3 regions of the Streptomyces sp. NPDC107550 genome follow, and region 1 is predicted to be linked to each of the others. Evidence: riboswitches for the same ligand, from Rfam matches in the RefSeq annotation. Region 1 holds a riboswitch; each other region holds the start of a gene.
The links. Region 1 has a riboswitch for cobalamin ahead of ACZ7LY_RS13840 (ABC transporter substrate-binding protein). Riboswitches for the same ligand answer to the same signal wherever they lie in the genome.

Region 1 (4,649 bases):
GCGTCCACGGTGCCCGGGTTCACAGCGGCGGCCCCGGTGCCGGTCAACGGGGGTGCGGGGGAGCCCGCCGACGCCCAGGCCCCCGGCACGCCTGCCGACACCGGCACCGGTACGGGTACGGGTACGGGCGTCGGGAAGCCGTACGCGGGCCACGCCCCGACGACACCCCCGGCGCCCGCTGCCCCGCCCCGCCCGACCAGCACCCCCGCCCGACCTCAGGCCCAGGCCCCAGCGCCTACCGCACCCCGTACGAGCTCGGCGCCGGCGCCCTCCATCCCCGTACCGGAGCACGCGCCCGCGCACGACGCCTCGGCCCCGCAGGAGACCCGGCCCGCGCCGCACGCCCCCGGCGCCGCCCCCGCACCGCAGGCCACCGCCACCGCCGCCGACGACCCGCACCCGGCGCTGCTCGCCGCCGCGCAGGCCGGGCGGCACGGGGAGGCCGCCGCCATCGCCGCGCTGTGGGAGAGCGAGGCGCTGCGCACCCACGGCGCCGGGTCGCCGCAGGCCATCCACTGGCTGGAGGTCCGGGCGGACCTCGCCCGTCTGGCGCGGGAGCCCGACCGCAGCTTCGAACTGTGGGCCGCCGTCGCCCACGCCCGCCTGTCGCGCGGCGAGGAACCCGGCGACGAGGACGTGGAGGCCGCCGTGGACCGCGCCCATCACCAGTGGGAGCAGCTCGCCGACCCGGCCCGCGCCCGCGCGCACGCCCCCGCGCTCACCGCCCTGCGCGCACGCGTACCGGGCCGCAGACCGGGCGCCCTGGAAGCGGTCCGCCGCCGCCTCGACGCCCTGAGCTGACCGCCCGCCCCGTGCTCAGCCGCCGCCGAGGTGTGCCCCCCCGCGACCGACCCCGACCGGGCGTCCTGAGCTGATCGGGAGCCCGCGCTCAGCCGCCGAGGTGTGCCCCGCGACCGACCCCGACCGGGCGCCCTGAGCTGGACGGTCGGCCGCGCGGAGGCGCCGAGACGCGCCCTCGGCATCGGGTTCGGGCTCAACACCCGCGCCGCACATACCCGTCCGCCCCGGCCGGCCGCACATCGCGGTCCCGGAGCACGATCGACAGGCGCGGGCCCCACGCGCGGCACGCGCGCGTGAAGTCGGCCGCGCGGTACTCGATGACGAAGACGCGGTCGTCGTACGTGTCCGCGTACGCCCCGCACTCGTCGTAGCGGGCGCACTCCTCGGCGACAGCGAAGTCGAAGCCCATGGCGGAGTGCCGGGGCAGCAGTTCGGCCGTGTTCTTCTGCCCGGCCGCGAGCCCCGCCGCGTGCGCCCGCGCGGTCAGCAGCCGCGCGAACGCCGCCGCGTCCCCGGCCCGCAGCAGGCCGTCGGAGCGCTGGTAGGAGTCCAGGTTGTCCGGCTCCACCGCCTGGAAACCGGCGTCCGCGCAGCCGTCGATCCACCGCCCCACGATCCGCGCCAGCCGTTCCCGCTTGGCGGCCGTCGAGAGGTCGAGCAGCGCCTCGTTCCAGTCCTCGTCGATGACGAGCGCGCCCTTGCCGTCGCGCAGCAGCAGGTCCGGATGGGTGCGCCGCCACCAGCCGAGCGCGTCCGGCTGCGCCTGGAAGGCATTGACGTAACAGACGTTGTAGAGGCCGGGCGCCGGACGGTCCGTGCGGTCGCGGGAGAGCGCGCGCACACCCGAGGGCGGGCGGTAGGCGCCGCCGATCTGATAGTCGAAGTCCGCGTCCGCCACCGGCATCCGCACCCGGGGCGGCCCGTCCGTGGAGGAGGAAGCGGACGGGGAAGTGGGTGAGGAAGGCGCGGCGCACCCGCCGAGCAGGACGGCGGCGGCCAGGGCGAGGCCGAGCGCCGCGCGGACACGGCGGGCGGAAGCGAAGATCACCAGCGCAGCCTACGGTCCCGGCCAGGCGTGACGTACCTCACCGGCCGCTTCCGGAAGGCGGGGAACAACAAGGGGGCCCCGCCCGTTGAACCCACCGTGGACACGGATGGAACAGTGTCCCCGGGCCTCACCTATAGCCCGCAGGGAAGATCGTTCGGCTGAAGCCCTGCGGAGCCCCCCGCCGAGAGGCGACCGCCATCCGTGCCCACTCCCAAGCCGCCCCGGCCGTGGTCCCCCGTCACGGCCGGGGCTTCCTCATGCCCGCGCGCACACCCGTGGGACCGCGTGCCCGCCCGTGCGGACCTCCCGTGTGGACCTCCCGTGTGGACCTCCCGCGAAGGTCGAACACCCGTCTGGCACACTGTCACCACTCCACCCAGGCGGTCAGGGCCAGGAAACCGGTGCGAATCCGGTGCGGTCCCGCCACTGTGACCGGTCGTCGCGCCGCACGCGACGCCCGGGAGCCAGACACTGACCTGCCGCCTTTCCGCACCGACCAGGGGACGAGGACATCCCCCGGAAAGGCACCGCATGCCCCGCATCGGCGCAGCCTCGCGCGCGCTCCTGACGTCCCTGCTCCTGCTGCCGCTCGCCGCCTGCGGCACCGGCGCCCACGGCGACGCGAAGAAGGCGGGCGCGGCGCCCGGTTTCCCGTACACCGTCACCAACTGCGGTGTGCGCACCACCTTCCAGGAGCCGCCCCGGCGCGCCGTCACCCTCAACCAGCACGCCACCGAGGTCATGCTCGCCCTCGGTCTCCAGAAGCGCATGGCCGGCACCGCCTACCTCGACGACCGGATCGAGCCCGCGTACAAGAAGGCGTACGAGAAGATCCCTGTGCTGGCCAAGGAGTACCCCTCCAAGGAGGAACTCCTCGGCGCCGACCCCGACTTCGTGTACGGCGGCTACGCCAGCGCCTTCGACAAGGGCTCAGGGCGCGACCGCGAAAGCCTGGAGAAAGCGGGGATCCACACCCGGCTCAACCGCGAGAACTGCCCGGCCGGTCACGTCGGCGTCGGCGACCTGCGCACCGAGATACGCCAGGTCGCCCGCACGTTCGCGGTGCGCGAGCGCGGCGAACGCCTCATCGACCGCATCGACGGCCGGCTCGACGCGGTCGCCCGCCGCCTCAAGGGCGCCCGGCCCGTCTCGGTGTTCGTCTACGACTCGGGGGAGTCCAGCGCGTTCACGGCGGGCGGCGCCGGGCTCGGCGACGACCTGATCCGCCGCGCCGGCGGCCGCAACGTCTTCGCCGACCTCGACAAGTCCTTCGCCGACGTCTCCTGGGAGCGCGTCATCGACCGCAAGCCCGACGTCATCGTCATCTACGACTACGGCGGCACCTCCGTCGCCGCGAAGAAGAAGCGCCTGTTGGACGACCCCGCGCTCGCGGACGTCCCCGCCGTCCGCCACAAGCGGTTCGCGGTGCTGCCGCTGTCCTCGGCCGTCCTCGGCGTCCGCGCCGCCGACGCCGTCGCGGACCTCGCGGACCAGCTCCACCCCGGCGCGAAGTGAGCGCCCGCACCCGGACCGCGTTCCCGCTGCTCGTGACCGCGCTCGCCGCCGCCCTGTGCGCGGCGGCGCTCGCGGGGCTCGCCTTCGGATCCGTCCGCATCCCGCCCGGCCGCGTCCTCGGCATCCTCCTCGGCATCCTCCTCGGCGGCGAGGACAGCGGCGCGTTCGCCTCCATCGTGTGGGACGTGCGACTGCCGCGCGTCGTCCTCGCCGTCGTCGTCGGCGCCGGACTCGCCGTCGCCGGAACGGTCCTGCAAGCCGTCGTCCGCAACCCGCTCGCCGACCCCTATCTGCTCGGCGCGTCCTCCGGGGCCTCCTGCGGCGCCGTCCTCGTCATCGCGCTCGGCGTCGGCGCGGGCGCGGCGACCAGCGTGGCGCTGCCCGTCGCCGCGTTCCTCGGCTCGATGGGCGCCCTCGTCGTCGTGTACGCCCTCGCCCGGCGCGGCGGCACCATGACCGCGGGACGGCTCGTCCTCGCCGGGGTCGCCGTGCAGTACGTACTGTCGGCTTTCACCAGCCTCGTACTCGTCCTGTCCGCCCGCGCCGAACACGTCCGCGCCGTCATGTTCTGGACGCTCGGCGGGCTCGGCGGCGCCCGCTGGGACCAACTCCTGCTGCCCACCGTCGTCCTGGGCGCGGGCACCCTCGTCCTGCTCGCGCTGGCCCGCCCCCTCGACCTGCTGCTCGCGGGGGAGGAGGGCGCCCGCGTCCTCGGCCTCGACACGCACCGCTTCCGCGCCGCCGTCTTCGTGCTGACCTCGCTCGTCGTAGGCGTGCTCGTCGCCTACAGCGGCGCCATCGGCTTCGTCGGCCTGATGGTTCCGCACGCCGCCCGCATGGTCACCGGCGCCGCCCATCGCAGGCTGCTGCCCGTCGCCGCGCTCGGGGGCGCCGCGTTCCTGCTCCTGGCCGACCTGATCTCCCGTACCGTCGCCGCGCCCCAGGAGATCCCCGTCGGTGTCGTCACCGCGCTCACCGGCGGCCCGTACTTCCTGTGGCTGCTGCGCCGCCACGCCCGCCCCGAAGGAGTCACCGCGTGAGACCCGCCGCCCTCACCGTGCGCGGCCTCGGCCACACCACCGCCTCCGGCGCCCGCCTCGTCCACGGCGTCGACCTCGACGCGCGGCCCGGCGAGACCGTGGGCCTCGTCGGCCCCAACGGCAGCGGCAAGACGACCTTCCTGCGCTGCGTCTACGGCACCCTGCGGTCCACCGCCGGCACCGTCCGCCTCGACGGCGCCGACGCGGCCCGCCTCGGCGTGAAGGAACGCGCCCGGCGCGTCGCC
Region 2 (4,649 bases), on a different contig from region 1:
TCCGGCGCTGAACGCGTCGCTGCGGCAGGCCCGTTTCGACGACGGGGCGCCGCTGGACGCGTCCGGCCGTGCGGCGGCGCTCGCGGCGGCCGGGGCGCTGCCGGTGCCCGACGACGCGGTGCGGTCCGGCAGTCGCCGCTGCCGGGAGACCGCCGAGGCGCTCGGGCTCGGCGCGGCGCGCTGCCTCGACGCGCTGGCCGCGCCGGACGCCGGCCGCTGGCGGGGCCTGACCCTGGCCGAGGTGGGCGAGGCGGAGCCGCTGGAGCTGGCCCGCTGGCTCGCCGACCCGCGACACGGCGCCGGGGGCGGCGAGTCCGTCGCCGATGTGTGCGCCCGGGTGGGGCGCTGGCTGGACGCGGAGGTGTCCGGCGCGGGGCGCGTCGTCGCCGTGGTGGAGCCGGAGATCGTGCGGGCGGCGCTGGTCCACGCGTTCGGCGCACCCCTGTCGGCGTACTGGCGCTGTGACGTGGCGCCGCTGAGCACCTGCGAGTTGAGCGGCCGGGCCGGCCGCTGGAACGTCCGGCTCGGCGCGCCGCTCGGCGCCCCGGGCGCGCACGGCTGAGGGGACCCGGCGGACACCGGACCCCCTCGTCGCCGTACGCACCCTCGTGGACAGAGCCGTACGTGCGGTCGTACGCCTCAGCGCGCGGCCGGCACCGCGCGGGCGGCGGCCTGCTTCGGCTGGAGCAGGCGGTGCGCCAACTCCCCGAAGACCAGGCCGAATCCGCCCCACATGACGACCTGCATGGCGAGCGCCGACAGGCGGAACCGCCACAGCAGGGCGGCCGGGAAGTGCGCGGGCACCTCGTCGACCACGGGCAGGAACTGATAGGCGAGGCCGACGACGACGGCGAAGCCGAGCACCGCGGCGACGGTGGCCCACCACGTGCCGAGCCGGGGCACGAGCCGCTTGCCGAGGAGGGTCGCCCCGACGGCCAGCAGGACGCTGAGGACCATCATCAGGAAGTACAGGGTGGTCCGCTTGCCGATGGTGTCGCCGCTGCCGACGGCCGGCGGGTTCGCCGGGTACTTCAGAAACGGGACGACGTACACGGCCAGCAGGGCGCAGCCGGACAGCAGCAGCGCCGTGGCGCGGGGGCTGAACCGGCCCACCCGGCCGAGGGCGAAGCAGTAGGCGAGCGCGGCGATCCCGCCGAAGGAGACGCCGTAGACGAGGACGCCGGTGGCGAGTCCCGCCGTCGACTGGAGGCTGCGGGAGACGAGTTCGGCCTCCTCGCCGCCGTGCGAGTGAGCGGCGTGCGACTCCTCGAAGCCGATCGCCTTGTCGACGTTCGGCTCACCGAGCCAGTAGGCGATGACGAGGGCGAGCACGCCGGCGGCCAGGCCGGCGAGCATGCCCCGCACCAGCAGGTTGCGGACAGTGGTGGAGTTCATGAGGTGCGCGGTCCCTACGGGTCAGTGGCAGGGGAAACCGAGCAGGTGACGGGCGTCGTGGACCCATTCGTGGACGTCGGTGCCGTTGAAGACGGAGGTGGCGCCCTGTTCGGCGCCGACGAAGTAGAGCAGGACCAGCATCAGGATGCCGAAGAATACGGCCCACGGGGCGATGGCCTTGAGCGGGAGCTTGACCGGTGCGGCGGGCGTGGTGGTCGGCTGGGCGACAGACTGCGCCATGGCGGAGCCTCCTTCGGGAGTTCGCGTCCCATATCGGTGGTGCACAGAGACGACAGCCACGGGTCTGACTCGCGGTGGCCCAAAGAGCCGTTCCGCATACAGTGGCGCGACCGTGCCGGATTCTCACCGGCTTCCGTCGTGCCGTCGTCGACAACTCACTGAAGGTACCGCCTGTCGGGTGCATGGCCAAGATGGGCCCTGTCACAGCCGCCCGGTGACAGACCCGTGACAAAAACGGGGGCAACGGGTGTGGCGTACCGCGTGTCGTACAAGGCGGCCAATACAAACAGACGTGACCGAACCGCACAGACTTGTGCGTCACCGACATGTGTCATGTCATGCCGACATGGGGGAAGTACCGATGAGAGCATCCCGCACCGCGACCGCCCCGCACGCGCCGACCGACCCGCACGCCACGACCACCCCGCTCACGCCGACCGACCCGCAGACCACGACTGCCGTCCCGGCCCGCTCCCGGCTGCGGGCGCGGCGCGCGCTGCTCGCGGCGGCGGCCACCGTGGGCGCCGTGACCGCGGTCGCCGCGGCGACCGTCCCGGCGGCCGCCGTCACCGACCCGCGTTTCCTGTCCGCCTCCGAGCTGCCCCCGCACCCCTCGTCCCCGTGGACGGCGGGCCCGATCACCTCCGGGCAGCCCGACCCGCTCCCGATGTGTTACGGCGAGGCGCTGCCCTCGACGACGATGCACCGCTTCTACCGCACCGACCTCGACACCAACGCCCTCCAGGTGACGGTCGTCGAGCGCAGCGCGCAGCGGGCCGCCGACTTCGCGGCGCTGCTGCGCAAGGATCTGACGGGCTGCGCGAAGAAGCTGATGCAGCAGGACCCGCAGGTGAAGGCCACGCAGAAGAACTACGGCCGGATCGCTGTGAAGGACGGCGCGACGGTGTACGGCGTGCACACGACGACGTCCGGCGGCTCGTCCGACATCCACCTGTTCTCGGTGGGCCGCGACGGCAACGTCGTGACGGTCGTCCAGTGGGGCGAGATGGGCTCCTACGCGGATGCCCCGGTGGCCGCGTTCAAGAAGACGACGGTCACCGCGGTGAACAAGCTGAGCTGACCGCCGGCCAGGGGGGCGGTCGCGTACGCGGGTCACGACACCGGCGTACGTGACCGCCCTCGCCGTATGCCCGGCAGCGAACCGGGGCGGGCCCCAGGGCGACTCAGCGGGTCTCGCCCGTCCGGGTCGAGAGGGGCGCCCAGGTGTAGCGCACGCGCACCCCGTGATCGCCGAGCCAGGCCGCCTCGCGGTGGCGCAGTTCGTGCGCGCACTCCGGGGCGATGGCGCTCGGCCAGCGGACGAGGACCGCGCCGACGTCCCCCTCGCGGGCGAGCTGTCGCACGCGCCGCCAGCCGCTGCGGCGGGCCGGGTCGGGTTCTCCGTAGGTGTCGGTGACGACCTCGGTGATGGTCAGCCCGCGCTCGCGGGCGAACGCCTCGCCTTCGGACAGCGCGCACTGCGCGGCGGCGCCGGGGGCGCCGGGGGCGCGGTCGGCGCACACGTACAGCACGACGGGGGTAGCGGTTTCGCCGTGGGGGGTCATGGCTGCCTTCTGCTAGGAGGACCGAGGAGTCGGGACTCCTCGCACCGTGTGGGGACGGAAAGGGACGGGGCGGGGCGGCTGCCCCGCCGTGCCGGTCCGCGCGCGGGCCGGTCGACCGGTCACGTCAGGAGTGGGCCGTCAACTCGGCCCAGACGACCTTGCCTTCGGCGCGGGTGGAGCGTGCCGAGCCCCAGCTCTCGGCGAGCTGCTGGACGAGGAAGAGGCCGCGTCCGCCCTCCTCGCCGGGGCCCGCGAGGTGCTCGGGGGCCCGGACCGGGGTGGGGCCGTCGTCGTGGAGTTCGATCCGTAGGCGCCGCTCGTCGTCGGTGAGCGTGAGGCCGCACAGGACCTGGTCGCTGTCGGTGTGCAGCACCGCGTTCGTCGTGAGTTCGGAGACGAGCAGGACCGCGTCGCAGCAGGTGTCGCCGGGCAGCCGCCACGCGCGCAGCCGGTCACGGACCGTGTCGCGGGCGCAGCGCGCGCTGGTGCGCAGGGCGGGCAGCCCGAACCAGTACTCCCGCCGCCGTGCCGGCGGGGCTAAGGCGGGGTGCGGGGCCGGTGCTGAGGGCGTGGGGAGAGTCACGGGTGTCGCCTTCCAGTGCCTTCCGGGGCGGGCGCGGTGTGGGGACGCGGGCTGCCGCTCGCGCGGTGAGGGGCGCACGCCGGGGCCGGCGCCCTCGCGCGGGGCGCCGTCGACGGCGTCGGCACCAGGGGTCCCCGCGGGGCCCGACGCCGTGTCAGAGCTGTGACTGAACCGCTCACGAGTCAACTATGCGCGTGATCACACTCACGCTGCAACCGACTCCCTGATAATTTCAGAAGCGGGATATCAATCTGGCGTCGACTTCAAGTCACTGCAACAATGGTGATGTTGATGAATCCTCAGGAGGTTGGGCGTGAGTGAGGCCCGTTCCGGTACGAGTGCGCCGACAGTCCTGCGCATGATCCTCGGCCGTCGGCTGCAGGACATGCGTATGGCGGCCGGTGCCTCGTTGGAGGACGCGGCCAAGGCTCTGCGCGTGAAGACCCTGACGATCAGGCGGCTGGAAAAGGCCGAAGTGGCACTGAAGCCTCTCTATGTGGAGAAGCTCCTGGAGACCTTCGGCGCGGACCGGCAGGAGATCGACGAGTTCGTCGAACTCGCCGAGCGGGCCAACAAGCCCGGCTGGTGGTACTCGTACCGGGACGCCGTCCCGGCCTGGTTCACCGCCTACGTCAGCCTGGAGACCGGCGCCAAGACCCTGCGTACCTACGAACCTCAGTACGTGACGGGCCTGTTGCAGACCCCTCAGTACGCGCGTGCCACGCTCCGCGGTGGCCTGCCCAACGGCAGCGACGAAGAAGTCGAGCGACGCGTCGAGTTGCGGCTGCGCCGCCAGGGTCTGCTGGAGCGCGAGGACGCGCCCACCTTGTGGGTGGTCATGGAAGAGGCCGTCCTGCACCGGGCGG
Region 3 (4,649 bases), on a different contig from region 1:
CTTCTCCGGGAAGGGGCGGGGTCCGTACGGACGGCGGGAACCGGGACCCTCATCCTCTCCGCCGCCTCCCCCGCCCCGCCTGAGTCGCCGTACTCATCCCTCGCTGGGCCCCGGGAGCGGGGGCCGGGGTGCCAGGAACGTGCGGGCGCCGCGCAGTCGGGTCCGCAGCCCGGCCAGGGTCGCCCGGCTGTCGAGCCGCACGTCGAGCGCGCCGGGGCGCCCGGTGTCCGCCTTGCGTGCGCGCGGCAGCCGGGCGGGGTCGAGTCCGTCGCGCCGGGCGACGAGCACGCCCAGCTCGTACCGGCTCACGGCGTCGGGCCCGGCGAGGTGGAGCACGCCGTACGCGTCGCCGAACGCCGACTCCAGGAGAGCGGCGGCCAGTCCAGGGCGTGCCAGTCGGCGTGCGGGTCGCTGCCGGGGCGGGTGGCGTAGGTGGCGGCGGTGGGGTGACCGGCGGCGGACGCCTGGCGGACCAGTTCGGCACCGAGGAAGCCGGTGCCGCCGATGATGAGGACGGTCATGGGCCGTCACGGTAGCGGTCAGGTCGCGGCGAGGGTGTCCTCGTGCTGTTCGACGGGGACGGTCGCGTGGACGCTCTTGCCGCCGGTGTCGTGGGGCACGACGGAGACCGTGCGGCACAGGCGGTGCACCACGGGCCAGCCGTAGCCGCCCTCGGCGGTGTCCTCGCCGCGCGGGCGTTCGGCGGGCGCGCGGTCGCCCCGGTCGTCGCCGACCGTGATGTCGAGGTGGCGGCCGTCCTGGCTCAGCGCGAGTCCGAGGTAGGTGCAACCGCCCGCGTGGCGTTCGGCGTTGGTGACCAGTTCGGAGACCACGAGCAGGGCGTCGTACACCCCCTGGTCACCGAGGTCGTGTCCGGCGTTCTCCAGCAGGTGGGCGGTGCGGGTGCGTGCGGTGGCGGCGGTGACGGTGCTGCCGTTGCCCGTCGTCCAGGAGATGCCCATGGGGTCGCTCCTCTCGTCGGGTCGGGCGCTCGGGCCGGTTTCTCCGGCCCGGCTTCCATGGTGGCGCGCGCGGCGGCCCCGTTCCCAGGGTCGGTGCGCCCCCTTGTCCATGGCCGACGGGCTCCACATGTGCGGGCCGATCGGCCTGTCCTTCGGGTGCCCAAGGTCGGGCGGTCCTCACACGGGAGTGTGGCCGCGCAAGTAGTCGCGTACGGTTTCGGACAGTTCGGCGCCGCCTGCCTCGTCGGGCGCGGCCCAGCGGAGCTGATCAGGCGTCAGGGAGGCTCCCTCGGAAGGGGATTCACTCAGAAGCTGGCATATGACGGCCTGGGTGCCGTCACCGGCCGGGTCGAGCGCCTGGGTGCCGTCGGCGAGGTAGCCGCTCAGCTCGTAGACGACGCGGGCGGCGGCCGCCTGGGCGCTCTCGCCCGGCTCGGCGGTGCCCGAGGGCAGGGCCCAGCCGTGCGCGTCGTGCGTGGCGAGCAGGACCCGCCCGTCGTAGACCACGACCGCCTGGACCGTGGCGCCCGCTCCCTGTGGTGTCGTCATGCCCGCCTCCCCTTGCGCGCGGCGGTCGGCCGCGGCGTCCCGTGCGTCTCCCCGGGCCGTCGCGGCCGGGGGTGCGCGCCCTCGGCCGCTGCGACGAACGGTCCCGTGGGGGCGCGCCGGGTCCCTACCCCGTCAGACGCGGGGCATCCGTGCCGGGCGCGGGGCGTTCGAAGCAGAATGCCCCTGGGTCAGCGCCCCGCGAAGCAGCAGTCGCCGCAGAGGCCGCCGCCGGGGGCGCGGTAGTACAGGCAGCAGCTCCGGCGCCGGAAGGCGAGGCCGGGGCCGTACGTGTGCCCGGTTCCGGCGAGCCGTCCGGTGGTCAGGAGCCGGTCGGCGAGGCCGGTCAGCTCGGGGCGCAGGCCGGGGTGGGCGCGCAGCAGGACGCCCAGGGTGCCGAAGAGCGCGGAGGCGAGGTTGCCGTCGAGCAGACGCGGGGCGACCTTCACGTCGAGGGCGCTCTCCACCGCGTCGAGGGGGCCGGTGACCTGCGCGTACAGGGCGGCGGCGAGGTCGGGCACGGCGTCGGCGCGCAGTCCCTCGGCGCGCGGCAGGCTCAGGGAGGTGCTGTCGGGCCCGGCCCAGCGGACAGCGCGGAGGTCGGGCAGGACGCCGTGCAGGAGGGCGCAGGCGAGGAGCGGCGACCACAGGCGGGCGGCGAGTCCGAGGTGGGCGATCGACACGCCGATACGGGCCTGCGGCGTGGAGTACCGGAGGTTGACGGCGTGCGCCCGCGCGGGGAAACCGGCGGCCAGTGGCTCGGCGGGGGTGGGCTGGTCGCCGGGGTCTGCGGGGGCGGGCGTCGGATCGCCGGGGACGGGCGCCGGATCGCCGACGGTGGGCGGTGTCGCGGGGCGCCGTGCTTCGACGGGCAGGGCGAAGAACCCGCCGAGCGCGGCGACTTCGCGGAGGGCCCTTTCGACTTCCTCGGCGGGCGCGGCTTCCTCGGCGGGCGCGGCTTTCTCGGCGGGCGCGGCGCCGGTGTTCATGACGCCGTCGCCTGGCGGACGCGGCGGGGCGGCTGGAACACGTACAGGTCGAGGGTGCCGGGCATCGGCGCGATGCCGGGGCCTCCGGCGCGTACCCAGGCGGTGATGTCCTCGGTGGCGTCGGCGTCGTTGACGAGGCCGAGCCAGACGGGGCGGCCGCCCGCGGCGCGACCGGCGGCGGAGGGCTGGACGACGATGACGTTCGCCTGGTCGCACACGTCGAGGCACTCGGAGATCCGCACCGGGACGCTCTCGCGCAGGCGGGCCGTCTGCGCCCGGTGGTCGCCGGGGACCTTGACGCTGCCGCAGCAGCAGTCCCGGCAGACGACGACCCCGCTGGGCCGGTCGGCGCGCGCCTCGTCCGTGCCCGTGCCCGCGCGGACGGTCCGCTTCTTCTTCGCCATACGGCGCCTTCCCCTCACCGGGGAGATCCGCCCCGGAATCCGTCGAGGGGGCGGCGGCGTGAGTCTCCTGGCTCTCGGGTCACCGCGGGTCCCGGCCTTCCCGCCCCCTAAGGGACAGTGGCCTGTCGGAACCGGCTCGCCGATCACAGTGGCGGGACCGCGCCGGATTCACACCGGCTTCCTCTTCCCGCCGTCGCCCAATAACGCGCGCCATCCTCTCATGGCGCCTGCCCGCCGCCCCGGGCCGGTCGACCGGTGCGCCCCGGCTCCGGCGGCGGGTGTCAGCTCCTCCTCCCGGCCCGCTGGCTCAGCATGATGACGATGATGCCGACCAGCATCAGCGCGCTCCCGCCGACCGCCACGCCGCTGCGGACCTGCTCGGAGAGGCCGTCCGTGCTCTCGGGCAGGGGGAGGACCAGGAGGGCCATCTGCCAGCACAGCGCGGCGGCGATGACCAACTGGCCCCACCCGTAGAGGCGTGGCCGCAGGACGCGTCCGCGGTTGAACGGCATGACCCACCCCCGCCTGATCGCGGCCACGCCGCAGACGGCGATGAGCAGGGCCAGCACCGTGCCCGGGACCGCGACGAACAGCCTCATGGAACCCCCCTTGGACGTCCGGCGCCTGCCGGACCGGATGGATCATGCCACCCGTTCGGCGGTGACGGCGAGGCCCTGCGTCCAGCGCCACTGTTTCCGCTGTCCCCCTGTTCCCCCTGTTCCCGCGACGCGCGTGCGGGCAGCGGAGGCGTGGCACGTGACGGCGGCCCTGGCAAGGTCGATACTGCCGAGAGCACTCCAGCAGCCGTCCGCCCGAGGCACCGGCCCTGAACTGCACGGACTCAGGGCGGGCGCCCCTCTGCCAGCCTCACCCGGAGGTACGCGTGAAAATGCTGATCAATGTCGCCGAGACCGTCGTCGCCGATGCTCTGCGGGGGATGGCCGCCGCGCATCCCGAGTTGACCGTGGACGTCGAGAACCGCGTCATCCTGCGCCGGGACGCGCCGGTCGCGGGGAAGGTGGCCCTGGTGTCCGGCGGCGGTTCGGGGCACGAGCCGCTGCACGGCGGGTTCGTCGGGCCCGGGATGCTCGCCGCGGCCTGCCCGGGCGAGGTGTTCACCTCCCCGGTGCCCGACCAGATGGTGCGGGCCGCCGCGGCCGTGGACAGCGGGGCGGGCGTCCTGTTCATCGTGAAGAACTACACCGGTGACGTGCTCAACTTCGACATGGCCGCCGAACTCGCCGAGGACGAGGGCATCCAGGTGGCCAAGGTCCTCGTCGACGACGATGTCGCCGTCACCGACAGCCTGTACACCGCCGGGCGGCGCGGGACCGGTGCCACGCTGTTCGTGGAGAAGATCGCGGGCGCGGCGGCGGAGGAGGGCCTGCCGCTGGAGCGGGTGGAGGCCATCGCCCGTCAGGTGAACGCGAGTTCGCGCAGTTTCGGCGTGGCGCTCAGCGCGTGCAGTACGCCGGCGAAGGGCTCCCCCACCTTCGATCTGCCGCCCGGGGAACTGGAGTTGGGCGTCGGCATCCACGGTGAGCCGGGCCGGGAGCGGCGGGCGATGATGACCTCGGGCGAGATCGCGGACTTCGCCGTGAACGCCGTCCTGGAGGACCTGAACCCCACGGCGCCCGTCCTCGTCCTCGTCAACGGCATGGGCGCGACACCCCTGTTGGAGCTGTACGGGTTCAACGCCGAGGTCCAGCGCGTCCTTACGGAGCGGGGGGTGCCGGTCGCCCGCACGC

Region 2: it holds a riboswitch for cobalamin, as region 1 does, so the genes downstream of both, ACZ7LY_RS19190 (CbtB domain-containing protein) here and ACZ7LY_RS13840 (ABC transporter substrate-binding protein) in region 1, are expected to answer to the same signal.
Region 3: it holds a riboswitch for cobalamin, as region 1 does, so the genes downstream of both, ACZ7LY_RS24220 ((2Fe-2S) ferredoxin domain-containing protein) here and ACZ7LY_RS13840 (ABC transporter substrate-binding protein) in region 1, are expected to answer to the same signal.

The regions. Positions count from the first base shown of each region.
Region 1 covers NZ_JBVKBC010000008.1:72,066-76,714, forward strand. Annotated here, with positions in the region: gene ACZ7LY_RS13830 (hypothetical protein) at 1-801, shown strand, start outside; gene ACZ7LY_RS13835 (endo alpha-1,4 polygalactosaminidase) at 995-1,852, opposite strand; cobalamin riboswitch at 2,187-2,343, shown strand; gene ACZ7LY_RS13840 (ABC transporter substrate-binding protein) at 2,381-3,364, shown strand; gene ACZ7LY_RS13845 (FecCD family ABC transporter permease) at 3,361-4,404, shown strand; gene ACZ7LY_RS13850 (ABC transporter ATP-binding protein) at 4,401-4,649, shown strand, end outside.
Region 2 covers NZ_JBVKBC010000013.1:73,972-78,620, forward strand. Annotated here, with positions in the region: gene ACZ7LY_RS19180 (histidine phosphatase family protein) at 1-562, shown strand, start outside; gene ACZ7LY_RS19185 (CbtA family protein) at 640-1,395, opposite strand; gene ACZ7LY_RS19190 (CbtB domain-containing protein) at 1,417-1,635, opposite strand; cobalamin riboswitch at 1,674-1,818, opposite strand; gene ACZ7LY_RS19195 (hypothetical protein) at 1,997-2,716, shown strand; gene ACZ7LY_RS19200 (recombinase family protein) at 2,820-3,200, opposite strand; gene ACZ7LY_RS19205 (ATP-binding protein) at 3,325-3,783, opposite strand; gene ACZ7LY_RS19210 (helix-turn-helix domain-containing protein) at 4,097-4,649, shown strand, end outside.
Region 3 covers NZ_JBVKBC010000020.1:107,253-111,901, reverse strand. Annotated here, with positions in the region: partial or broken gene ACZ7LY_RS24245 (dTDP-4-dehydrorhamnose reductase) at 94-381, opposite strand; gene ACZ7LY_RS24240 (hypothetical protein) at 306-521, opposite strand; gene ACZ7LY_RS24235 (ATP-binding protein) at 540-962, opposite strand; gene ACZ7LY_RS24230 (NUDIX domain-containing protein) at 1,140-1,511, opposite strand; gene ACZ7LY_RS24225 ((2Fe-2S)-binding protein) at 1,700-2,497, opposite strand; gene ACZ7LY_RS24220 ((2Fe-2S) ferredoxin domain-containing protein) at 2,494-2,901, opposite strand; cobalamin riboswitch at 2,962-3,085, opposite strand; gene ACZ7LY_RS24215 (hypothetical protein) at 3,183-3,500, opposite strand; gene dhaK (dihydroxyacetone kinase subunit DhaK) at 3,785-4,649, shown strand, end outside.